2 regions of the Pseudoalteromonas sp. A25 genome follow, and region 2 is predicted to be linked to the other one. Evidence: predicted binding sites of a transcription regulator. Region 2 holds the regulator's gene; the other holds the start of a gene.

Region 1 (4,432 bases), 1.6 Mb from region 2:
ATGTGGCATATTGATTATCGCCGCACAGGGGCTGCAAATGCTAGGGCTCATTCCTTCTTTAGGTTAAATAACCTCAGCACTGAGTGAGCAAATATTCTCACTTGTGGCGTTAAAGTGTACGTATCGAAAGTTTATAAGTTCGATGGTGCTTAGATATAAAAAAACCCCTGTAATTGGCTAGTCCAACCATCAGGGGTTACTTCAATTTAGTTCTGTCCTGAGACTTCGATTGGATCTGACTCTTTTGGTTTACCTTGTAAAATAGAGATCTCCACTCGCCTGTTACGTCTTCTATCCGCATTGCTTTCATTGGGAACCAGTGGTCTTGTATCAGCATGCCCTACAACTACTAAACGATTTTTATCAAAGCCCGACGCTTTAACCATTTCACTGGCAACTGCAACCGCTCGTGTGGCCGATAAGTCCCAGTTATTGCTATATAACTCGTTACTTACTTGAAAGTCATCAGTGTGCCCTGACACCGTTATTTCTCCGGGTACATCTTTGAGTAAATCTGCAATCTCTAAAATAGTAGGCGTAAATTTGGGTTGTAAAAAAGCACTCCCCGATGGAAAGGCGCCATTTTCTTGAATTCGTATGATAATTTGCTGACCCAGAGACTCGAGCTCTATTGCTCCGTCCATAATCTGCTTTTCTAATTGCTGTGCTATTTTCTTTACAAGCTCATTCACTTGCTCTTGTTCTGCAGCTGATACAGCTTGTGTCATTGCCTGCTCTTGCGAAGTACTTTGTGATTCACCACCGCGTTTATTTCCACGCTGCTCCTGCCTGCCCCCAGCAGAACTCTCTTCACCAGCTTGAAACTCTAGCATTTGCTGAGTCATTTCTACAGTTTGTTGCTGTATCGTTTCAATTGGCGTCGGTTCGGGTTTACCAGGGGTAAACTCCATCGCAATAACACTGGTCCCCTTTGGAATATCTTTTACTTCTATTTTGTTTTGTACACCAAATGCAAACTTCATCGAGCCCGCAATTTGTTTGAATTTCAAAACGTCCATTTCCGAAAATGCTAAAAGCAGAACGAAAAAGCACATCAGCAAAGACATTAGATCTGCAAATGTTCCCATCCAAGCAGGTAGCCCAGGAGGAGGACATTTACACTCTTTTTCGTCAGACATCTGCGCTATTCCTCTTTCTCTTGCGAACGTTTTGACTCTGCAAGGTAGTTTTTCAAAATACCTTCGATGACTTTCGGGTTCTGTCCATCTTGAATGCCAAGAATTGCATCGAGGATAAGCCTTTGATTTAACTCCTCTTCATCCCGTCTTAATTCAAGTTTAGCCTGAATAGGAATAGCCACAACGTTTGCTAAAAAGGCACCATAGAGCGTCGTTAACAAAGCCACCGCCATGGCTGGACCGATAGCCTTTGGGTCATCCATGTTTGATAGCATTGCAACCAAACCAATTAGAGTACCAATCATACCCATCGCAGGTGCGATGTCGCCGAGTTTTTTAAACAAAGACGCCCCTTCATCGTGGCGGTTTGTTGTTAAAGAAATGTCTTTTTGCAAAGTAGCACGCACAACATCAGCATCGTGACCGTCAACCAGCATATCGACTCCTTTACGCATAAAGGAGTTAGGTATTTCCGCCTCTTCTAGTGCCAAAAATCCACCTTTACGCGCCGAATCAGCCAATTCAACCGCTTTTTCTATTAATTCCTCTGGCGTTTCGATTTTAAACATAAACGCTTTGCCCACCACTTTACCAATGGCGAAAAACTTTGGCATGCTAAAGTTAGCCAAAACGATAAAGAGTGAACCACCGAAAACGATTACACCAGAAGCAGCATCGGCAAACATAATTATTTCACCGTCACTACTCATGAACATGGACATCACAATCAGGCCTATTGCGCCTAGGATCCCAATAACGGTTGCTAAATCCACATATCCTCCAGAGAGTTTGATCTATTCTAATTCTTGCCCAAGCGACTCATGCAGATAAGGCATACAAAAGGCGTACCATAAATTATTGAACATAAAACAATACTTATGGCCCATTTTTAACTATCGGCAAGCTACTGAATATCTTAAATCAATTATATTAAAAAGCACTAAATTTGCGAGCAGCATTAGTTCACTTATCACAGCCAGATGCTTTAATAGTATAGTAAAAGCACGCGACAAACTTTGACCTTACCCCTTATTGCCCCTAAAATTGGCCTTTTAAAATTTAGGGCGAAGCACTTTTTGCATGAATGTGTGTCTATTCATGGAACTATTATCAATAGTTTACCAAGTAAAACCACACACATCTAAAAGTAGCTCCAACTCATATAAAAATTGCGAACAAGTATTTTTAAATAGAGTTTGTTCACATCCCTAAGGGGCTGTTGAGTTTTAGCGTCAACACATACACAATGACTATGCTTCGCAGGCTAAGTATTGCTAAAATACTCACCCTGCTGCCACATTCAGTAGATGACAATCCGTCCTAAATAATGGCAAAAATCAGCTAGAAAAAGAGACAAAATCATGGCAACAAAAAAACCAGACAATCTGAGTTTTGAAGAAGCAATGGCAGAGCTAGAAGGGATCGTTCAGTCGATGGAGCAAGGCACATTGACTTTAGAGCAATCTTTAAAGCAGTTTGAAAGAGGCATTGCACTTGCAAACTCATCTAGTAATAAGCTTCAACAAGCCGAGCAAAAAGTGTCTATTCTGATGGCTAATGACAGCCAAAGTTCTGCGCTCCCATTTCAAGGTGATGTGGAATAAATTGTGGAATTAAAAGAAAAATTACATCTAACTCAAGTGCGCGTTGCGGATACTATTGCTAATTACTTTTCACGCTCTCTCGATACTGATGAGACCATTAAAGAAGCAACTTACTACAGTATTAATAACGGTGGTAAGCGATTACGGCCTTTTCTAGTCTATGCAACAGGTCAGATGCTAGGCGCTAAAATAGAGGACCTTGATATCGCCGCAGCCGCTATAGAGTGCGTGCATAGTTACTCTTTGGTACATGACGACTTACCAGCTATGGATGACGATGAATTGCGTCGAGGCAAGCCCACCTGTCACATTGCGTTTAATGAGGCGCAAGCCATCTTAGCGGGAGATGCATTACAAACAATCGCCTTTGAGTTACTTAGTGGACATACCTTTAAAGTACCAATGACTCAACAAATGACTATGCTCAATACCTTAGCTAAAGCATCTGGAATTGAAGGCATGATTGGCGGTCAGGCGCTTGACCTTGCTGCGACAAATAAAGTAGTAACATTAGATGAGCTTGAACGAATTCATAAGCTAAAAACCGGCGCTTTGTTAAAAGCCTCTATTGAGCTTGGAGCGCTATGTGCAATCAATGTTAAAAGCTCAACGCATGACGCGCTCAAACGTTACGCTGAATATATTGGCCTTGCTTTTCAAGTTCAGGACGATATTTTGGATATTGAAGGCGATACGCAATCACTGGGTAAACCGCAAGGCTCAGACATTGAAAACAATAAATCGACTTACCCTGCACTACTTGGCTTAGAGGGTGCAAAGAGTAAAGCTCGAACGCTAATCAGCGAAGCAATTGCCGCACTTGCTGAAATAGACGAAGATACTTCTGTTTTAGCTGATTTAGCCCAATACATTATTGAAAGAGATTATTAAGCAACGCCTATTGAGCGCTGTTCATGACAAATTAATGGCTAATTTGTATAAATAAATAAAACTAACAGCAGCCTTTGTATATAATTGTGCGAAGTTTGCGTAGGACACATAATTAATACCATGAAATTGGATAGTAGCAAGTACCCCTTATTGGCGTTGGCTGACGAACCAGCGCAACTGCGGACAATACCGCAGCACAAACTTACCACACTCAGCAATGAGCTCAGAGAGTATTTATTAAACTCGGTGTCACAAAGTAGTGGCCATTTTGCATCAGGTTTAGGCACAGTTGAGTTGACCGTTGCACTTCACTACGTTTATAACACCCCCGAAGACAGACTGATCTGGGATGTAGGACATCAGGCTTATCCGCACAAGATTTTAACTGGCAGACGTGAGCAAATTCATACTATACGTCAAAAAGACGGATTACATCCTTTTCCTTACCGTGAAGAAAGTGAGTATGACACTTTTAGTGTTGGGCACTCGAGTACGTCTATTTCTGCAGCTCTAGGGATGTCTATCGCTGCGCAAAAAGAAGGTAAAGGCAGAAAAACAGTTGCTGTAATCGGCGACGGTGCGATTACGGCTGGCATGGCGTTCGAAGCAATGAACCACGCGGGCGATGTAAAGTCAGATATGCTGATAATATTAAACGATAATGAGATGTCGATCTCTGAAAACGTCGGCGCACTGAACAATCACTTTGCACGTATTTTATCTGGTAGCTTTTACACCAACATCCGTGAAGGGAGTAAACGTTTGCTATCAGGCGTTCCGCCAGTAAAAGAGCTTGCC
Region 2 (4,432 bases):
CTTTTTCGCAGCTGGTGGAGCCGCTGCAGGCTCTGATACAGGCGTTTTGGATGCTGGCGCTGGTGATGGCGCTTTAGCAGCCGGAGGTGGCTTTGGCGCCTCAACTGGCTTTGCAGGCTGAGGAGATGCTGCTTGCTTTGGTTTATCTTGATTCGTTTCAACCGAACGAGGCGCACTGCCTTTTCCGTGTAACTCATCAAGCAAAGCTTCAAACTCGTCGTCATTAATTTCGTCATCGGAATCTGTCGAAGAGTTCGAAGCAGCTTCACTCGATGCCTGGGCAGGTGCTGGTGAGTCATCTTTCTTAATGGTACCAAAACTGCCTACACCATGAAGTTCATCAAGCAAGCTGTCAAATTCATCATCTGTGATATCACCATCACTTTGCGAATCGCTAGCTTGTGGTTCCTTTGCCGCCTTAGCTGGGCCGTTTCCAGTTCCATGTAGCTCATCTAACAAGCTTTCAAATTCATCTTCAGTTATTTCATCAATACCACCATCTTGCTCAGTACCATCACCCGCTGAATCAATATCAAACAAAACATCATCTGCATCAATCATTTCTGACTGGCTAGGGCTTTCTGATACCGGTACCTCTGGTTCAGCTACATCCGGTAAGTCTATGACTTCATCCTCTGACTGAGGTTTACTAAGCTGGTGTAATGTTTCAAGAAGAGCAGGATCTGCTGGCTCCGGTTGTTCACGGTTTTGAATATGGCCGAACATTTCATTGATAGTATCAAGCGATTGGAGAATAACATCCATCAGCTCTGAAGTGACTTTTCGCTGTCCTTGGCGTAATACATCAAAAACGTTTTCGGCACCATGACAGGCATCGACCAACTCAGTCATACTTAAAAAGCCAGCACCACCCTTTACAGTATGGAAACCTCTAAAAATTGCATTCAGTAGGTCTTTATCTTCAGGGTTATTTTCCAACTCAACAAGCTGCTCCGACAGCAGCTCTAGAATTTCCCCGGCTTCTACGAGAAAGTCTTGTAGGATATCTTCATCGACTTCAAAGCTCATGCATACTCTCCTATTAGAAGCCTAAACTTGATAGCAAATCATCAACTTCATCTTGACCAGACACAACATCATCTCGCTGATCTGCATCAATAATTGGACCTTCTGGCCCCGAGATTTCATTAACGTCAACATCAACATCATTTTGCGAACTAACATTGCTTTGAACTTGTTTGTTTTTGCTGGGTAGTTCGTCTGACGTGCCAAATACGGTCAACAAATTGATAAGGCTATCTTCAACTTCTCTAACCAGCTCGATCACTCGACGGATCACTTGCCCTGTTAAGTCTTGATAGTCTTGCGCCATCAACACGTTCGTCATCAAGCTTTGTAACTCATCTGTTCGCGTTTGAGACCCTTGCATAAACTTATCTAAATCATGACATAGAGATTTAAATTCACCTAGTTGGATATCACGTCTCATGAGACGATCCCAAGTTGGTTTTATGCTTGACAGGTCATCCGCTAACTGTTGGGCCAAAGGCAAGCTTGCCTCTACGGCATCCATCGTTTTATTTGCAGCGTTTTCTGTCATTTCCATGACATAATTTAAACGTTGCTTTGCATCAGGAAGGGCTTCAGTCGTCAAATCAGCAAGACGCGTATCGAGTTCAAAGTTTTTCAAAGATTCATGCAGCTGTCGTGTTAACTTACCGACCTCTGCAAACAACTCTGATTGCTCTTTGTTCGCAGCTTCTAAAATTAATTGATCTGCTTTTTCTTGTTCGCCTTGTTCTAAATAAGCAACAAGCTGTTTCGCCTGTTCAAGGCTGATCTGCGGCACAGAAGGCGTTGACATTAGCCTCTCCTTCTTAGTTCTTAGCCTAAACGTTCAAACACTTTTTCTAACTTAGTTTTTAGTGTTCCTGCAGTAAAAGGTTTGACGATATAACCGTTAACCCCAGCTTGCGCTGCTGCTACAATTTGCTCTTTCTTGGCTTCCGCTGTCACCATTAACACTGGGATGTGCTTAAGGTTTTCATCCGCCCTAATTGCTCTGAGCAAATCTATACCTTGCATGCCAGGCATATTCCAATCAGTGACCACAAAATCAAACTCTTGATTTTGTAGCATTGGAAGCGCAGTACTACCATCGTCAGCTTCTTGTACATTGGTAAAGCCTAAATCTCTAAGCAGGTTTTTGATTATTCTCCTCATTGTAGAAAAATCATCAACCACGAGAATTTTCATGTTTTTATCCAAAACATCCTCCAGTGAGGTTTGAACCTATTATTTTTACTCTAATTGACCCAGTCATTGATTTTAGCTCTTAGCCTTATCATTGCCTGCCCATGAATTTGGCTAACACGAGATTCACTTACATCTAGTATTTGCCCGATTTCTTTTAAATTCATTTCATCGTTGTAATAAAGCGACAACACTAGGGCGTCTCTTTCTGGCAAAGATTTTATCGCTGCCACTAACGATTCGTTAAAGCGTTCATTTTTAACGTTATTAAATGGTTTGTCTAGCGATAAATCATTGTCTGCAGGCGAAATGACATCTTCATCTACACCTAAATCTTCTATACCTATGACTTTACTGCAATTAACATCACTAAGAATATGATGGTACTCATCTAGCGTAATATCAAGTTTTTCAGCAATTTCAGTGTCTTTTGGTTCTCTATTAAGGATAGACTCAAGCTCTGCAATGGCTTCGGCAACCATTCTGCTTTTGCGGTGCACTGAGCGGGGAGCCCAGTCTCCTCTGCGAATTTCATCCAACATTGCACCGCGTATCCGGATACCCGCAAATGTTTCAAAACTAGCACCTTTCGAGGCATCAAAATTCTTTGTCGCTTCGATTAGCCCGATCATGCCAGACTGTACCAAATCATCTAGTTGAATATTGGCAGGTAAACGCGCCAATAAATGACACGCCACTTTTTTGACAAGTGATGCATGACGTTCCACCACTTTGTGTATATTATCAGATGTCTGATACCCCATGGCTTTACTCACCGATGATGCCATAATTAACCATTGACAAGTTGTTCAATAAAAAACTCTAAATGACCCGAGGGTTGATGTGGGATAGGCCATTTTACGGCTTTGCTTGCAAGGCCTCTAAAAGCCACCGCTGCTGGTGAGTTAGGAAATAACTCAACAATTGTTTTCTGACGTCTTGAAGACTTTCGCATGTTTTCATCAAACGGTATTGTTGCGACAAGCTCAAGCGCTACATCTAAAAACCTATCCGTCACCTTTGAGAGCTTAGCAAACAATTCTTGTCCTTCGCGTAAACTGCGCACCATATTGGCAACAATTTTAAATTTATAAACCCCGTGCTCTCTACTAAGCACTTTGATTAATGCATAGGCATCAGTAATGGAGGTTGGCTCATCACAAACCACAACAACCACATCTTGGGCGGCACGAGAAAAACTAAGTACCATATCTGAGATGCCCGCAGCGGTGTCTACAATCAGTATGTCAAATTCGGTATTGAGTTCACTGAACGCTCTAATCAATCCTGCGTGCTCAGCTGGTGTTAGCTCAACCATGCTTTGCGAACCAGACGTAGCTGGAACAATTTTGATTCCAGCTGGGCCTTCCACTAAAATTTCATCTAATTCACACTCACCTGAAAGCACATGTGAAAGGTTTTTCTCAACCCTAAGGCCCAACATAACATCACAATTAGCCAAACCCAAATCGGCATCGAGTACCAACACGCGGTTTCCCTGCTGGCCAAGTGCTATTGCGGTGTTCAAAGACACATTGGTTTTGCCAACTCCACCTTTTCCACCTGTTACCGCGATAACTTTAACACCGTGATTACTATTTTGACTCATTTTACGCAGGCCACTTGCTTGATCTAATACTGTATTAATCATACATTCCTACTGTCTGAGACGCTACTGCTACAGGTCTCGAATGTTGTGCTTTTATTCTTTTTAAATACAATTGCTCAGCTTTTTTGACTAACTTTTGAGCATTTGCAACGCGAATATCCTCAGGAACTCGCTGACCATTGGTAAGATACCCTATTGGCAAGCGATTTTGAATCGCTATGCTAATAATCTCACCTAAACTTAGACATTCATCAAGTTTAGTAAAGATACATCCACTTAAATTTACCTTTTGGAAGTGGCGTACAGTTTCTTGCAACACATGCATTTGCGATGTTGCACTTAATACAAGGTAACTGCGAATATCAACCCGAGTACTTCTCATCAAAGTATTTAATTGCTCAGTTAAACGCAAATCTCTTTGGCTCATACCAGCTGTATCTATTAATATTAGTCGTTTATTACGTAAGTGATACAAAACTTCTGCAAGTTCGTTCGCATCTTTAACCTGTTTAACAGGGCACCCTATGATCCGACCATAAGTAGATAGCTGTTCATATGCGCCAATACGGTAGGTATCCGTTGTGATCAAGGCCACTTTATCAGCGCCAA

The links. Region 2 encodes FliA, which starts transcription of late flagellar genes. Its sites were predicted from a motif close to CTAAAGNTNNNNNNNNNNNNGCCGATA; they were not measured.
Region 1: pomA (flagellar motor protein PomA) is a predicted target of FliA. The motif match lies at 2,034-2,060, and genes of this name have one in related genera.

What each region holds. Positions count from the first base shown of each region.
Region 1 covers NZ_AP021846.1:2,881,927-2,886,358, forward strand. Annotated here, with positions in the region: gene GDK41_RS12435 (aromatic amino acid transport family protein) at 1-67, shown strand, start outside; gene GDK41_RS12440 (flagellar motor protein MotB) at 207-1,139, opposite strand; gene pomA (flagellar motor protein PomA) at 1,145-1,912, opposite strand; gene GDK41_RS12450 (exodeoxyribonuclease VII small subunit) at 2,501-2,743, shown strand; gene ispA ((2E,6E)-farnesyl diphosphate synthase) at 2,747-3,634, shown strand; gene dxs (1-deoxy-D-xylulose-5-phosphate synthase) at 3,755-4,432, shown strand, end outside.
Region 2 covers NZ_AP021846.1:1,280,125-1,284,556, reverse strand. Annotated here, with positions in the region: gene GDK41_RS05765 (chemotaxis protein CheA) at 1-1,029, opposite strand, end outside; gene GDK41_RS05760 (protein phosphatase CheZ) at 1,043-1,825, opposite strand; gene cheY (chemotaxis response regulator CheY) at 1,846-2,229, opposite strand; gene GDK41_RS05750 (RNA polymerase sigma factor FliA) at 2,268-2,978, opposite strand; gene GDK41_RS05745 (MinD/ParA family ATP-binding protein) at 3,005-3,865, opposite strand; gene flhF (flagellar biosynthesis protein FlhF) at 3,858-4,432, opposite strand, start outside.